3 regions of the Pantoea brenneri genome follow, and region 3 is predicted to be linked to each of the others. Evidence: predicted binding sites of a transcription regulator. Region 3 holds the regulator's gene; each other region holds the start of a gene.
What was found. The regulator sigma-54, encoded in region 3, starts transcription at its own class of promoters, with help from an activator protein. The targets are predictions, from matches to a motif close to GTTGGCACANNTTTCGCTNT.

Region 1 (4,695 bases), on a different contig from region 3:
TATTTTTCCTGAATGTTGATCAATCAGGCTACGGGCGATGGAGAGGCCTAAACCGGTTCCGCCTTCCCGGCCGCTGACCATCGGATAAAACAGCGTATCCTGCAGCTGGGCGGGAATGCCGGGGCCATCATCTTCAATATCAATCCGCGCCACCAGACGGTAACGCGTGCCGTGCAGCGTGAGCTGGAACGCGGTACGGGTGCGAATAATAATGGTGCCGCCCTCGTCGCCTAACGCCTGCAGCGCATTACGGACGACGTTGAGTAACACCTGTTCAATCTGATCGGGGTCGTGTGGCAGTTCCGGCAGGCTGGGATCGTAATCACGCACCAGAGAGACGTTATCCGGCAGCTCCATCGACACCAGATTCACTACGCGCTCAGCCACCTGGTGAATGCTTTGGGTGATGTGCATGCCGGGCTGCTGCGGCCCTAACAGGCGATCGACCAGATTTCTCAACCGGTCCGCCTGTTCAATAATCACTTTGGTATATTCGTTCAGCGACGGATCGGGCAGGGCGCGTGATAACAACTGGGCGGCACCGCGTAATCCACCCAGCGGATTTTTGATTTCATGCGCCAGGCCGCGCACCAAATCGCGCGCGGCTACCTGCTGAGCGTGCTGTAACTGTTCCTGACTGAGACGACGCTGATTATCCATCGGCGCCATTTCCAGCAGAAGTAAGCCATCGGGCAAACGCTGGGCGGTCAGCGACATGATGTGCGCGCGTCCATCGACTACCAGCGTGACTTCACTGTCGGTAAATCCCTGGCCAGCCTCAAGACTCTCGCGCATCACCTCAATATTCAGCGAAAAGTAGCCGGTCAGTTCCGGTAACGGCGTGCCGAACAATTTACGTGAGCTTTGCGCCAGTAATTGCTGCGCCGCCGGATTGGCATAGTGGATAACCAGGTCGTTATCCACCAACAAAATACTGTTGATTAACGCGTTGAGAATCTGCCCTGCATCGGGCAGAGAGCCAGTTGCCATACAGCGTTCCTCTGCACTAAGTTAGTGCATTTTAGTCTTTAAGCCGAAATGAAGGCGAATGAACGGTGAATTCGCGGAGAAAAAAGCCCATCCGAAGATGGGCTGAAAGTTTCCACGGCAACAAAAACGTCTGACCAATTAAACGCTGTAGTAAAGCTCGAACTCTACCGGATGTGGCGTCATGCGGACGCGGTCCAGTTCTGCTTTACGCAATTCGATGTAAGCGTCGATGGTTTCGTCGGTGAACACGCCGCCACGAGTCAGGAACTCGCGGTCTTCGTTCAGGGCGTTCAGCGCTTCTTCCAGCGAGCCAGCAACTTTTGGAATCTCAGCTTCTTCTTCCGGTGGCAGGTCATACAGGTTTTTATCCATCGCATCGCCAGGATGGATCTTGTTGATGATGCCGTCGAGGCCAGCCATCAGCAGTGCGGTGAATGCCAGGTATGGGTTAGCCGCTGGGTCCGGGAAGCGCGCTTCAATACGACGTGCTTTCGGGCTGGCTACAACCGGGATACGGATTGAGGCTGAACGGTTGCGGGCAGAGTACGCCAGCATAACCGGGGCTTCGTAACCAGGGACCAGACGCTTGTAGGAGTTGGTGGTCGGGTTCGCCAGCGCGTTGATCGCTTTCGCGTGCTTGATGATACCGCCGATGTAGAACAGCGCCATTTCAGACAGGCCGCCGTATTTGTCACCGGAGAACAGGTTCTGGCCGCCTTTAGACAGTGACATATGGCAGTGCATACCTGAACCGTTGTCGCCAAACATTGGCTTCGGCATAAAGGTCGCCGTTTTGCCGTAGGCGTGGGCCACGTTGTGCACGACATATTTGTAGATCTGAATTTCGTCGGCTTTTTTGGTCATGGTATTGAAGCGGGTTGCCACTTCGTTCTGACCCGCAGTCGCCACTTCGTGGTGATGCGCTTCAACCACCAGACCCATCTGCTCCATCGTCAGACACATGGCAGAACGGATGTCCTGTGATGAGTCAACCGGTGGCACCGGGAAGTAGCCGCCTTTCAGACCTGGACGGTGACCTTTGTTACCGCCTTCGTACTCTTTGCCGGTGTTCCAGGCCGCTTCGATATCGTCGATAGCAACGTGTGAACCGGAGGTCGATGAACCGAAACGGATGTCATCGAACAGGAAGAATTCAGGCTCTGGCCCAAACAGCACGGTGTCAGCGATGCCGGAAGAACGCAGGAAATCTTCAGCGCGCTTAGCAATTGAGCGTGGGTCACGATCGTAGCCCTGCATGGTGCCAGGCTCGAGAATGTCACAACGGATGATCAGCGTAGAATCTTCAAAGAAAGGATCCATGACCGCCGTAGTAGCGTCAGGCATCAGCACCATGTCTGATTCGTTAATGCCTTTCCAGCCACCGATGGAGGAGCCATCGAACATTTTGCCTTCTTCGAAGAAGTCAGCGTTAACCTGGTGAGCAGGGATAGTAACGTGCTGTTCTTTACCTTTGGTATCGGTAAAACGCAGGTCAACAAACTTAACTTCATGCTCGTTCATCATCGAGAGAACGTGTTCAGCGGACATACTCAACTCTCCTGGAAATGGTCATTGTCTACATGGTGAGGGAACGTCGTTGCCGGGAATGCGTTTCTGACTACTGCCATCCCTGACCTGGCTATTCCGGCACGCTCTTCAACCGTCGTCTGACTGGCGTTTGCGCTTAAAAGAGATAAAGCGAATTCTGTGCCAACTTTCTCCGTGTCGGTTAAATCGCCCTGTGGTGCACCTTTTTGTCCTCCGGTCGCTGCACCACGATAGTCTCAGTGCACTATTATGGTGCTTTTGGTCGATCGTTAAGCACTAAAGTGGTGCAACAGCCCAACTTAGTGCATTTTCTGCACCGGGAACAGTGCGAATTTGCGGCAATGCAATAAACTTTCAGTGAAAAGTGTGATCGTGTTCAGTCTTCCGCTTAATCCGTGTACAATAGCGCGCTATTTCTAATGCCTGAGGCAAAGCTGTGATCGAAAATTTGCGTAACATCGCCATCATCGCGCACGTTGACCATGGAAAGACCACCCTGGTTGACAAACTGCTGCAACAATCCGGTACTTTTGATGCCCGTACCGAAGCAACCGAGCGCGTGATGGACTCCAATGATTTGGAGAAAGAGCGTGGGATTACCATCCTCGCAAAAAACACCGCCATTAAGTGGAATGACTACCGTATCAACATCGTTGATACCCCAGGACACGCCGACTTCGGTGGTGAAGTTGAGCGCGTCATGTCCATGGTGGACTCGGTGCTGCTGGTTGTAGATGCGATGGATGGCCCTATGCCGCAAACTCGCTTCGTGACCAAAAAAGCGTTCGCGCATGGTCTGAAGCCGATTGTGGTTATCAATAAAGTTGACCGTCCTGGCGCGCGTCCGGATTGGGTTGTTGATCAGGTATTCGACCTGTTCGTTAACCTCGACGCGACCGACGAGCAGCTCGACTTCCCTATCATTTTCGCCTCGGCGCTGAATGGTATTGCAGGTCTGGAGCACACCGATATGGCGGACGATATGACTCCGCTGTATCAGGCGATTGTTGACCACGTTTCTCCACCACAGGTTGAAGCTGAAGCGCCACTGCAGATGCAAATCTCGCAGCTGGACTACAACAACTACCTGGGTGTTATCGGTATCGGCCGCATCAAGCGCGGTAAAGTGAAGCCTAACCAGCAAGTCACCATTATCGATAGCGAAGGTAAAACCCGTAACGGTAAAGTCGGTAAAGTGCTGACTCACCTGGGTCTGGAGCGTATCGACAGCGACCTGGCTGAAGCGGGCGACATCATCGCCATCACCGGTCTGGGCGAGCTGAATATCTCTGACACCATTTGCGATCCACAAAATGTTCAGGCGCTGCCAGCGCTGAGCGTGGATGAGCCAACGGTAACCATGTTCTTTAACGTCAACACCTCACCGTTCTGCGGTAAAGAAGGTAAGTACGTGACTTCACGTCAGATCCTTGAGCGTCTGAACAAAGAACTGGTACACAACGTGGCGCTGCGTGTTGAAGAAACCGAAGATGCTGACGCGTTCCGCGTATCAGGTCGTGGTGAGCTGCACCTGTCTGTTCTGATCGAAAACATGCGTCGTGAAGGTTTCGAACTGGCGGTATCCCGTCCGAAAGTTATCTTCCGCGAAATCGATGGCCGTAAACAAGAGCCATTCGAGAACGTAACGCTGGATATCGAAGAGAACAACCAGGGTTCAGTCATGCAAGCCATGGGTGAGCGTAAGGGCGATCTGAAAAACATGGATCCGGATGGCAAAGGCCGCGTACGTCTCGACTACGTGATCCCAAGCCGTGGCCTGATCGGCTTCCGTAACGAATTCATGACCATGACCTCAGGTACCGGTCTGCTGTACTCCACCTTTAGCCACTACGACGATATTCGTCCGGGCGAAGTGGGCCAGCGTCAGAACGGCGTACTGATCTCTAACGGTCAGGGTAAAGCCGTTGCGTTCGCGCTGTTCGGCCTGCAGGACCGCGGTAAGCTGTTCCTGGGTCACGGTGCAGAAGTGTATGAAGGCCAGATCATCGGTATTCACAGCCGTTCTAACGACCTGACAGTCAACTGTCTGACCGGTAAGAAGCTGACCAACATGCGTGCTTCTGGTACGGATGAAGCGACTACTCTGGTGCCGCCAATCAAGATGACGCTGGAGCAGGCGATCGAGTTCATCGATGA
Region 2 (4,695 bases), on a different contig from region 3:
CCGCTGGAGATTCGCCCGGTGCAGCTCCACAATCCGCTCAAGGGTCACGTCGATAAACCTGAGCGTCAGGTATGGATCCGCGCCAACGGCACGCTGCCGGACGATCTGCGCATCCATCAATATCTGCTGGGCTATGCTTCCGATCTTAACTTCCTGCCGGTGGCGCTGCAGCCGCACGGTAAAGGCTTTCTCGAGGCGGATATGCAGGTCGCCACCATCGATCACTCGATGTGGTTCCACCGCCCGTTCGACTTCAGCGAATGGCTGCTGTATAGCGTGGTCAGCACCTCCGCTTCTGGCGCGCGCGGTTTTGTCCGTGGCGAGTTCTATAATCAGCAAGGCGTGCTGGTGGCGTCGACGGTGCAGGAAGGGGTGATGCGGCAGCGCAGCGAATAAAAAAAGGGGCGATTTCTCGCCCCTGATTTCAAACTGTCGAGGAAAACTTATTGGTTATAAGCATTCTCGCCGTGGCTGTTGACGTCCAGACCTTCACGCTCATGCTCTTCCGGCACGCGCAGTCCGACAATCATGTCCGCCAGCTTGAAGCCGATGAAGGCTACTACTCCAGACCAGACGATGGTCAGGCCGACGCTGAACAGCTGCACCCACACCTGATGGCCCATGGTCACGCCCTCAGCGTAGCCCACACCGCCCAGTGAAGAAGAAGCGAAGACGCCGGTCAGGATACAGCCCACGATGCCGCAGACGCCGTGCACGCCGAACACATCGCAGGGATCGTCCACCCGCAGCCATTTCTTCAGGGTGGTGACGCCCCACAGTCCGGCCAGTCCACCAACCAGACCAATAATCAACGCCCCGCCGACACCCACGTAACCACAGGCTGGAGTAATAGCCACCAGCCCGGCAATGAAGCCAGAACAGGCGCCCAGCAGTGAAGGTTTACCGCGTACGGCCCACTCACCAAAGGTCCATGACAGCACCGCGCCCGCAGTAGCGACAACGGTATTCAGGAAGGCCAGCGCCGCAATTTCGTTAGCCGCCGAGGCAGAACCGGCGTTGAAGCCGAACCAGCCCACATAGAGGATGGCGGTACCGGTGAAGACCATTGGCAGGTTATGCGGTTTGAACGCTTCTTTGCCGAAGCCAGCACGTTTGCCAACCAGATAAGCACCAACCAGTCCGGCAACTGCGGCATTGATGTGCACCACGGTGCCGCCAGCGAAGTCCAGCGCGCCATCCTGAGCCAGGAAGCCGCCCGCCCACACCATATGTGCGATAGGCAGATAGGCCAGGGTCAGCCAGACACCAACAAAAATCAGCACGGCAGAGAAACGGATACGTTCAGCAATGGCACCGACAATCAGGCCGACGGTGATACAGGCAAACGATGCCTGGAAGGCAACGTGGATATACTGGTAGAAGCTGCCCATTACTGCGGTCAGCTGGATGTTTTTCAGCATCGCCCAGCCGAAGCCACCAAAGAAGGCGTTACCTTCGCTAAAGGCCAGTGAATAGCCGTAAACCATCCACAATACGCAGACCAGAGAAAAGGTGACCGCAACCTGTGTCAGCATGGAGAGGACGTTCTTGCCGCGAATCAATCCGCCGTAAAACAGCGCAATACCTGGAATCGACATAAACAGCACCAGCGCGGTGCAAATCATCATAAATGCGTTATCAGCCTTGTCCGCAACGGCAGGTGCAGCCATCGCGAGCGATGGTAACAGTGCCATGCTGGTGAGGCCCAACTTAGCGAAAACTTTATTCATTTTTTTCCATCCCATCACAGTACTGAGTCTTAATTACAGAGCGGCTTCGTCGGTCTCGCCGGTACGAATACGAATGACGCGCTGCAGTTCAGCCACGAAAATTTTACCGTCGCCAATTTTGCCGGTGTAAGCCGCTTTACTGATGACATCCACCACTTCGTCTAACTGATCGTCAGCGATGGCGATGTCAATTTTGACTTTAGGCAGGAAGTTCACGCTGTATTCTGCGCCACGGTACAGCTCCGCGTGGCCTTTCTGACGACCAAAACCTTTTACTTCGGAGACGGTCAGCCCCTGAATGCCGATAGAGGATAACGCTTCACGCACATCCTCCAGCTTGAATGGCTTAATTACGACGGTAACCAGCTTCATTGGATCCCCTCCAGCGATTAAATGAGTGAGTCTCACGGACACGCAGGGATCTAAGCAAAGCCTGTGCCATAAATAAAAAAACCGTGGAATCAATCACCGAGGCGAGACGGGGCAAGGCGTGTTTTGTCGGGGGTCAGTCAGCAGCGCAGAGAATGGCGCACTGCCAGAAAAGCGAATGCACTCCTTTGGTGCATCAGGCATCAAAGGCGTGCATTTATACAGATTATTCTGATAAAACCGCGCAAAAAAGGTGCAACTTACCCTGCGGTTGTTAAGGGGATGCCCGTCGCCAGATCATCACCTACCTGCTGCAGCTGATACATCTGCCAGTAACGGCCTTGCAGCGCCAGTAATTGCGCGTGATTCCCCTGCTCGACCACCCTGCCACGATGCAGCACCAGGATGTTATCCGCTTCGGTAATTGTTGAGAGCCGGTGGGCGATCACCACCAGCGTACTGTGCTGGCGAAGGGTTCGCAGCGTTTGCTGAATCGCCTGCTCGGTGCCCGAGTCGATATTGGCTGTCGCCTCGTCGAGGATCATCACCTGCGGCAGATCGACAAGGACTCGCGCCAGCGCCAGCAGCTGCTTTTGACCCACAGACAGATTGTTGCCCTGCTCGCCCAGCCGGGTGTGAATGCCGTCAGGCAATGCACGCGCCAGAGGGGCCAGCTGCACCTGCTCCAGCACCGTCCAGACCGCCTCTTCGCTGATCTCGCGACCAAGCCGGACGTTAGCCAGCAGCGTATCCGCCAGCACCACCGGATCCTGCTGAACCATCGCGATACCCCGCCGCAGTACTGCATGGCTGAGTTCGCCAATCGGACGATCGTCAATGCGTATCTCACCGCGGGTAATCGGGTAGTAACCCATTAACAGATTTGCCAGGGTACTTTTGCCGCTGCCGGTATGCCCGACCAGCGCCACAAAGCTGCGTGACGGCACCTCAAGATTGATTTCGCTGAGCACGTCACGATCTTCGCGATAGGCAAAGCTGAGGTTTCTCAGGGTCAGACGACCGGTGGCCAGCGGCCGCGCGTCGGGCCCATACTGCTGCTGCGCCGCATCCATCAGCTCGAAGATCCGCTCGCCCGAGACCACCGCCTGCTGCAACATCGATTGCTGGGTGGTGAGCTCAATCAGCGGCTCATTCAGCCGTCCCAGATAGGTAATAAAGGCATACAGTACGCCGACTTCAAACACGCCGGGCACGGAGAAACTGAACAGCATCAGCAATCCGCACAACACCATGGCTGAAAACAGGCTTAACAACGGGCGCAGCAGGAAACCGTCAAGCCGCAGCGTTTCCATCCGCGCCAGATAGTGCGAACGACTCGCCTCGCCCATCCGCTCGCCAAAACGCGCCTGCTGACGAAACTGCTGGATCACGCTCATGCCGCTGATCACTTCGTTGAAGCCGTTATTAATGTCGGCCAGATAGCTGCGGACCCGGCGGGCAATCGGCGTGCTGTAACGCTGGTAAATCAGCATCACGACCAGCACCAGCGGGAAAATCATCATCGCTACCAGCGCCATACGCCAGTCGAGGCTGAACATCGCCACCATCATGGCGCCTACCAGTGCCGCGCTGCGCAGTACCGTCGCCACCACCGTGACATAGAGATCACGGATTACTTCGGTGTCATTGGTGACGCGCGAAATAATCTGTCCGACCGGCTGGGTGTCGAAGGCGCTGAGCGGCTGGCACAGCGCGGCATTCATCACGTCACTGCGCAAGCGCTGCACCACCCCAATGGCGGCGCGGTTAAACAGCAGTGCCTGCCAGTAATGCAGGGCGGCCGCCAGCAGTTGCAGCAGGATAAAACTCACTACCAGCCCGGTAACCAGCCCCCACGGCATCTGATGTTTCGCCACCAGATTGTCGATGAAGTAACTGACCAGCACCGGCCCGGTCACTTCGGCGGCGGCGGCAATCCATAACATGCCCACCGCCAGCGACAGGGATTTCCGCCACGGCTTGCCGTAACTTAACAGGCGCTTCAGGGTGGGCCACAAGCGGGCAGACTTAGCCATGCGGCACTCCTTTCTCATTCTCATCGTCATCCAGCGCGGCTTCCAGCTGCTGATAACGGTACATGTCGCGATACCAGCCCGGGCGATCCGCCAGCGCTTCATGATCGCCACGCTGCGCGATGGTGCCGTGCTGTAGCACCAGAATTTCACTGGCTTCAGTCAGCGCCGATAAACGGTGGGCGCTGATGATCAGGGTCCGGCCTCGTCCCCACTGGCGCAGATTGTGCAGTATTTCATGCTCGGTACGGCCATCTACCGCCGACAGCGCATCATCAAGCACCAGGATTTCCGCGTTCAGCAGCAGCGCGCGCGCAATCGAGATACGCTGCTTCTGCCCGCCCGACAGCATCACGCCACGCTCCCCGACTTCGGTTTCATAGCCCTGCGGCAGCCGCAGAATATCCTCGTGAACGCAGGCCAGCGTGGCGGCCCGCTCAATTTCCTGCTGGGTCGCACCCGGTTTTCCCAGCGCGATGTTGTTGGCGACGCTGTCAGAAAACAGAAACGGGGTCTGACTGACCACCGCCAGCCGGCTGCGCCAGCTGTCCAGCCGCAGCTGT
Region 3 (4,695 bases):
CGCTGCTGGCTTCGGCTTCGGTGCCGGCTTCATTGCGCAGCAGCACTTCAGCGTCAAAGCTCTGTACCAGTTCAAACAGCTTCATTGCCGGTCGGGCATGCATACCCAGTTTATTTTTGATTTCGACAGTTTGCTTAACGGTCATGATTTACGCTTTTCCAACGTACGGTGACGTGACTGTACATTCTTGCCGCGTGAACGGAAGTAGTCCGCCAGCTGTTCTGCAATATAGACCGAACGATGTTTCCCGCCGGTACAGCCGATAGCGACAGTCAGATAACTGCGGTTGTTGGTTTCCAGCATCGGCAACCACAGTTCCAGATAACTGCGGGTCTGATAGATGAAGTTGTGCACTTCGGTATGGCGATCGAGAAAGGCAGCCACCGGACGATCGAGGCCGGTCATAGGGCGCAGCTTAGGGTCCCAGTGCGGATTCGGCAGGAAGCGCACGTCAAACACATAATCGGCATCAATCGGGATGCCGTGCTTGAAGCCAAACGACTCAAACACCATCGTCAGCTCACGTTCACGCTTGCCCAGCAGCCGGGTACGCAGCATCTCTGCCAGTTCGTGGACCGACATTTCTGAGGTATCGATGATCAGATCGGCCCGTGAACGCAGTGGCTCCAGCAAATCACTCTCTTCATCAATGGCGCTTTCCAGCGACAGATTTTTACTGGAGAGCGGATGCAGACGGCGGGTGTCGCTGTAGCGGCGAATCAGGGTATTACGATCGGCATCAAGAAACAGCAGCTGGGGTGAAAATGAGTCGGGCAGGTTATTCAGCGCGGTTTCAAAAATCTCAGGGGATTCAGGCATGTTGCGTACGTCAATGCTCACCGCTGCCGAGATGTTGCGCTCCGCCAGCGAGTTGGCCAACTCGGGCAATAGCACCACCGGCAGGTTATCGACGCAGTAAAAACCCATATCTTCCAGCGCGCGTAGCGCCACTGACTTCCCCGAGCCTGACCGACCGCTCACGATCATCAGCACCATGACCTTCTCTCCCGTTTTAAAACCGGCACGCGGCCGGTAAAGACGCTTTACTGCTCTGACTGGCCTTCTGTGATAATGGCATAGAGCTCTTCATCACTTTGCGCGGCGCGCAGACGGCGACAGACGGTTTTATCCGCCAGACGCTTCGCCACCAGTGAAAGGGTGTGCAGGTGAGTTTTGCACTGGTCAGCCGGTACCAGCAGGGCAAACAACAGATCGACCGGCTGATTATCAACGGCATCAAACGCGATCGGCTGTTCAAGGCTGATAAACACCCCGACAGCACGTAGCGTATCCTCTTCCAGTTTACCGTGTGGTATGGCAATGCCGTTGCCAATACCGGTACTGCCCATGCGTTCACGGGTGAGGATCGCTTCAAAAAGCGTCTGGTGCGGCAGGTTGAGCTGCTTAGCGGCCAGTTCGCTGATGATTTCCAGCGCGCGTTTTTTGCTCTGGCAGTGTACGCCGCTGCGGGTGCAGTCAGGCGAAAGCACTGTGCTCAATTCCAGTGTTAGATCGTTGTTCATTATCGTTTCACTTGCGAGTTAACCTGGCCATCAGCCACCAGCGTATCATGATGCTGGCAGTAAATGGCGCTTGCTTAGATGACAAAACGGGGCGGATTATCCGCCCCATCCTGTCGGCTCTGCGCGGCAGGCGCGCGTAGCTAGCGTGAAGGTTAGTGTTTTTTCAGTTTATCTTTGTGTTTGGTCAGCTGACGGGCGAGCTTGTCGATCAACCCGTCAATCGCCGCATACATATCTTCCGCTTCGGACGTGGCGTGCAGCTCGCCACCGTTTATGTGCAGCGTTGCGTCAGCCACCTGGGTGACTTTCTCAACTTTCAGCACAATATAAACCTGATTGATATGTTCGAAATAGTGTTCCAGTTTGGCAAATTTACCGCTGACGAAATCGCGCAGTGGTGCGGTGATTTCAACATTTTGCCCGGTAAGGTTCAGCTGCATAGGTCTTCCTTCTCATTTCTGTCAAACCAGCTGTTTGCGCTGGTTCGATGGCGGGATGGATAAAGACTCGCGGTATTTGGCGACGGTACGACGTGCCACCATGATCCCTTGATCAGATAACATGGAGGTGAGTTTACTGTCGCTCAAGGGTTTGGCTGGATTTTCCGCCGAGATTAATTTTTTCACCAGTGCGCGAATGGCTGTCGATGAGGCTTCGCCGCCACCTTCAGTATTCACGTGACTGGAGAAAAAGTACTTCAGTTCAAAAATGCCTCGCGGACTGTGCAGATACTTTTGCGTAGTGACGCGGGAAATGGTCGATTCGTGCATCTCAACCGCCTGGGCGATATCGGCCAGCACCATCGGGCGCATAAACTCTTCGCCCTGTTCAAAGAAGGCCTGCTGCTGCTCGACAATACAGCGTGTCACTTTCAGCAGCGTATCGTTGCGGCTTTCCAGGCTTTTAATCAGCCAGCGCGCTTCCTGCAGGTTGCTGCGAATGAACTGACTGTCGCTGTCGTTACGCGTCGCCCCGCTCATGGCGGCATACTGCTGGTTGATCTTGAGGCGCGGGACGCTGTCGGCGTTCAGTTCAACCGTCCAGCGGCTGCCGACTTTCCGCACCAGCACGTCGGGGATCACATATTCCGGTTCACCGGTATTAATTGACTGACCGGGACGCGGGTCCAGCGACTGAATTAACATCATCGCCTCTTTCAGCACCTCTTCTTTGAGGCGCGTCACCCGCATCAGGCTGCGAAAATCGTGGTTGGCCAGCAGATCCAGATGTTCACTGACGATCAGGCGGGCTTCCGCCAGCATCGGCGTCTCGGGCGCATATTGCGACAGCTGCACCAGCAGACAGTCGCGCAGATCGCGCGCACCGACGCCAACCGGATCAAAGCGCTGAATGCGTTTCAGCACCGCTTCGACTTCATCGGCCTCAAGCTCATCGTTGCCGATGCTGTCGAGGATCTCGTCAAGCGAAACGGTGAGGTATCCGGTATCGTCGATCGCATCCACGATCGAAGTGGCAATAGCGCGGTCAGTATCGCTAAATGGCGTTAGCTCAACCTGCCACATCAGGTAATCCTGCAGTGACTGGGTGGTTTCGCCCTGATAAACCGGTAACTCATCATCCTGATAATCGGTACCGGTCCCGGATGGCGTGCCGGCGGTGTAGATTTCATCCCAGGTCGCGTCCAGCGGCAGCTCGTCAGGCATCTCTTTCTGCTCAAGCGCTTCACGGGTATCCAGCGCTTCGCCTTCAGGAGCCTCACGAGAGTCGATTTCATCATGCAGGTCGGTTTGTTCAAGCAGCGGATTACTTTCCAGTGCCAGCTGTAACTCCTGCTGGAGTTCAAGCGTAGAGAGTTGCAGCAGACGAATCGCCTGCTGCAACTGCGGTGTCATCGCCAGCTGTTGGCTGAGCCTGAGTTGCAAACCTTGCTTCATAGACAGGATGGTAGTTCCCAGGTAAACATCAGTATTTACGACACCTTATCAGAGTCTGAACTCTTCACCCAAATAAACCCGCTTAACCTGCTCATCTGCCAGAATTTCATTCGGCGTACCGTGCGCGATCAGGTGGCCCTGACTGACGATATATGCCCGTTCGCACACCGCTAAGGTTTCGCGCACGTTATGGTCGGTAATCAACACGCCAAGGCCGCTGTCACGCAAATGCTCAATGATTTTCTTGATGTCGATGACCGAGATCGGGTCGACACCCGCAAACGGTTCATCCAGCAGGATAAATTTAGGGTTGGCGGCCAGCGCGCGGGCGATCTCGACCCGGCGACGTTCACCGCCGGAGAGCGCCTGACCCATGCTGTCGCGCAGGTGCTCAATGTGAAACTCTTCCATCAGCTCGTTGGCGCGATCCTGACGCTGCTCTTCGGTGAGGTCGTCACGGATTTGCAGAACCGCCATCAGGTTATCGTAGACGCTGAGGCGACGGAAAATAGAGGCCTCCTGCGGCAGATAGCCGATACCGCGACGCGCACGGGCATGCAGCGGCAGGATACTGATATCTTCGTCATCGATAATAATGCGTCCCGCATCGCGCGGCACAATGCCGACCACCATGTAAAAGGTGGTGGTTTTACCGGCACCGTTGGGACCCAGCAGGCCGACAATCTCGCCTGACTTTACCTGCAGACTGACATCTTCTACCACGCGACGGCCTTTATATGCCTTCGCCAGGTTTTCTGCGATTAATGTGGCCATAGCTATCAGTTACTCTTCTTTCCGCTGTTGGACGAACCTTTATCCTGCAGTTGCGACGGCACCAGCACGGTGGTGACGCGCTTATTCTGGCCCTGGCTGTAAGCCTGCATTTTCTGCTCTTTCACCAGATAGGTAATGCGATCGCCCTTGATGTTGCTGTCCTGCTGCTCAATGAAGGCGTTGCCGGTCAGTTCAACAAAGTCGTTAGCCAGTTCATAGTGCAGTTTTGCCGCATGGCCCTGCACCGGTTTGCCGCTGTCCTGCATCTGGTAGAAGGTGGCAGGATTGCCGTACGCATCGACGATGGTTTTCTTGCTGTCGCCGCCCGGACGGGTCACCACCACTTTATCAGCGGTGATTTTGATCGAACCCTGAGTGACGATAACGTTGCCGGTAAAGGTCGCGACATTGCCCTGCAGATCCAGCGCCTGGTTCTGCGAGTCAATATTGACGGGCTTATCCGAGTCACCGGTCAGGGCCAGCGCAGGCACGCTGCTCGCCAG

Region 1: the regulator sigma-54 is predicted to act here: its motif matches at 2,686-2,705, upstream of glnA (glutamate--ammonia ligase).
Region 2: the regulator sigma-54 is predicted to act here: its motif matches at 2,154-2,173, upstream of glnK (P-II family nitrogen regulator).

The regions. Positions count from the first base shown of each region.
Region 1 covers NZ_JBCGBG010000009.1:11,653-16,347, forward strand. Annotated here, with positions in the region: gene glnL (nitrogen regulation protein NR(II)) at 1-990, opposite strand, end outside; gene glnA (glutamate--ammonia ligase) at 1,129-2,538, opposite strand; gene typA (ribosome-dependent GTPase TypA) at 2,975-4,695, shown strand, end outside.
Region 2 covers NZ_JBCGBG010000001.1:2,118,767-2,123,461, forward strand. Annotated here, with positions in the region: gene tesB (acyl-CoA thioesterase II) at 1-396, shown strand, start outside; gene amtB (ammonium transporter AmtB) at 444-1,730, opposite strand; gene glnK (P-II family nitrogen regulator) at 1,764-2,102, opposite strand; gene AABB92_RS10070 (SmdB family multidrug efflux ABC transporter permease/ATP-binding protein) at 2,360-4,135, opposite strand; gene AABB92_RS10075 (SmdA family multidrug ABC transporter permease/ATP-binding protein) at 4,128-4,695, opposite strand, start outside.
Region 3 covers NZ_JBCGBG010000003.1:161,542-166,236, forward strand. Annotated here, with positions in the region: gene npr (PTS phosphocarrier protein NPr) at 1-145, opposite strand, end outside; gene rapZ (RNase adapter RapZ) at 142-996, opposite strand; gene ptsN (PTS IIA-like nitrogen regulatory protein PtsN) at 1,044-1,523, opposite strand; gene hpf (ribosome hibernation promoting factor) at 1,676-1,963, opposite strand; gene rpoN (RNA polymerase factor sigma-54) at 1,985-3,418, opposite strand; gene lptB (LPS export ABC transporter ATP-binding protein) at 3,467-4,192, opposite strand; gene lptA (lipopolysaccharide ABC transporter substrate-binding protein LptA) at 4,198-4,695, opposite strand, start outside.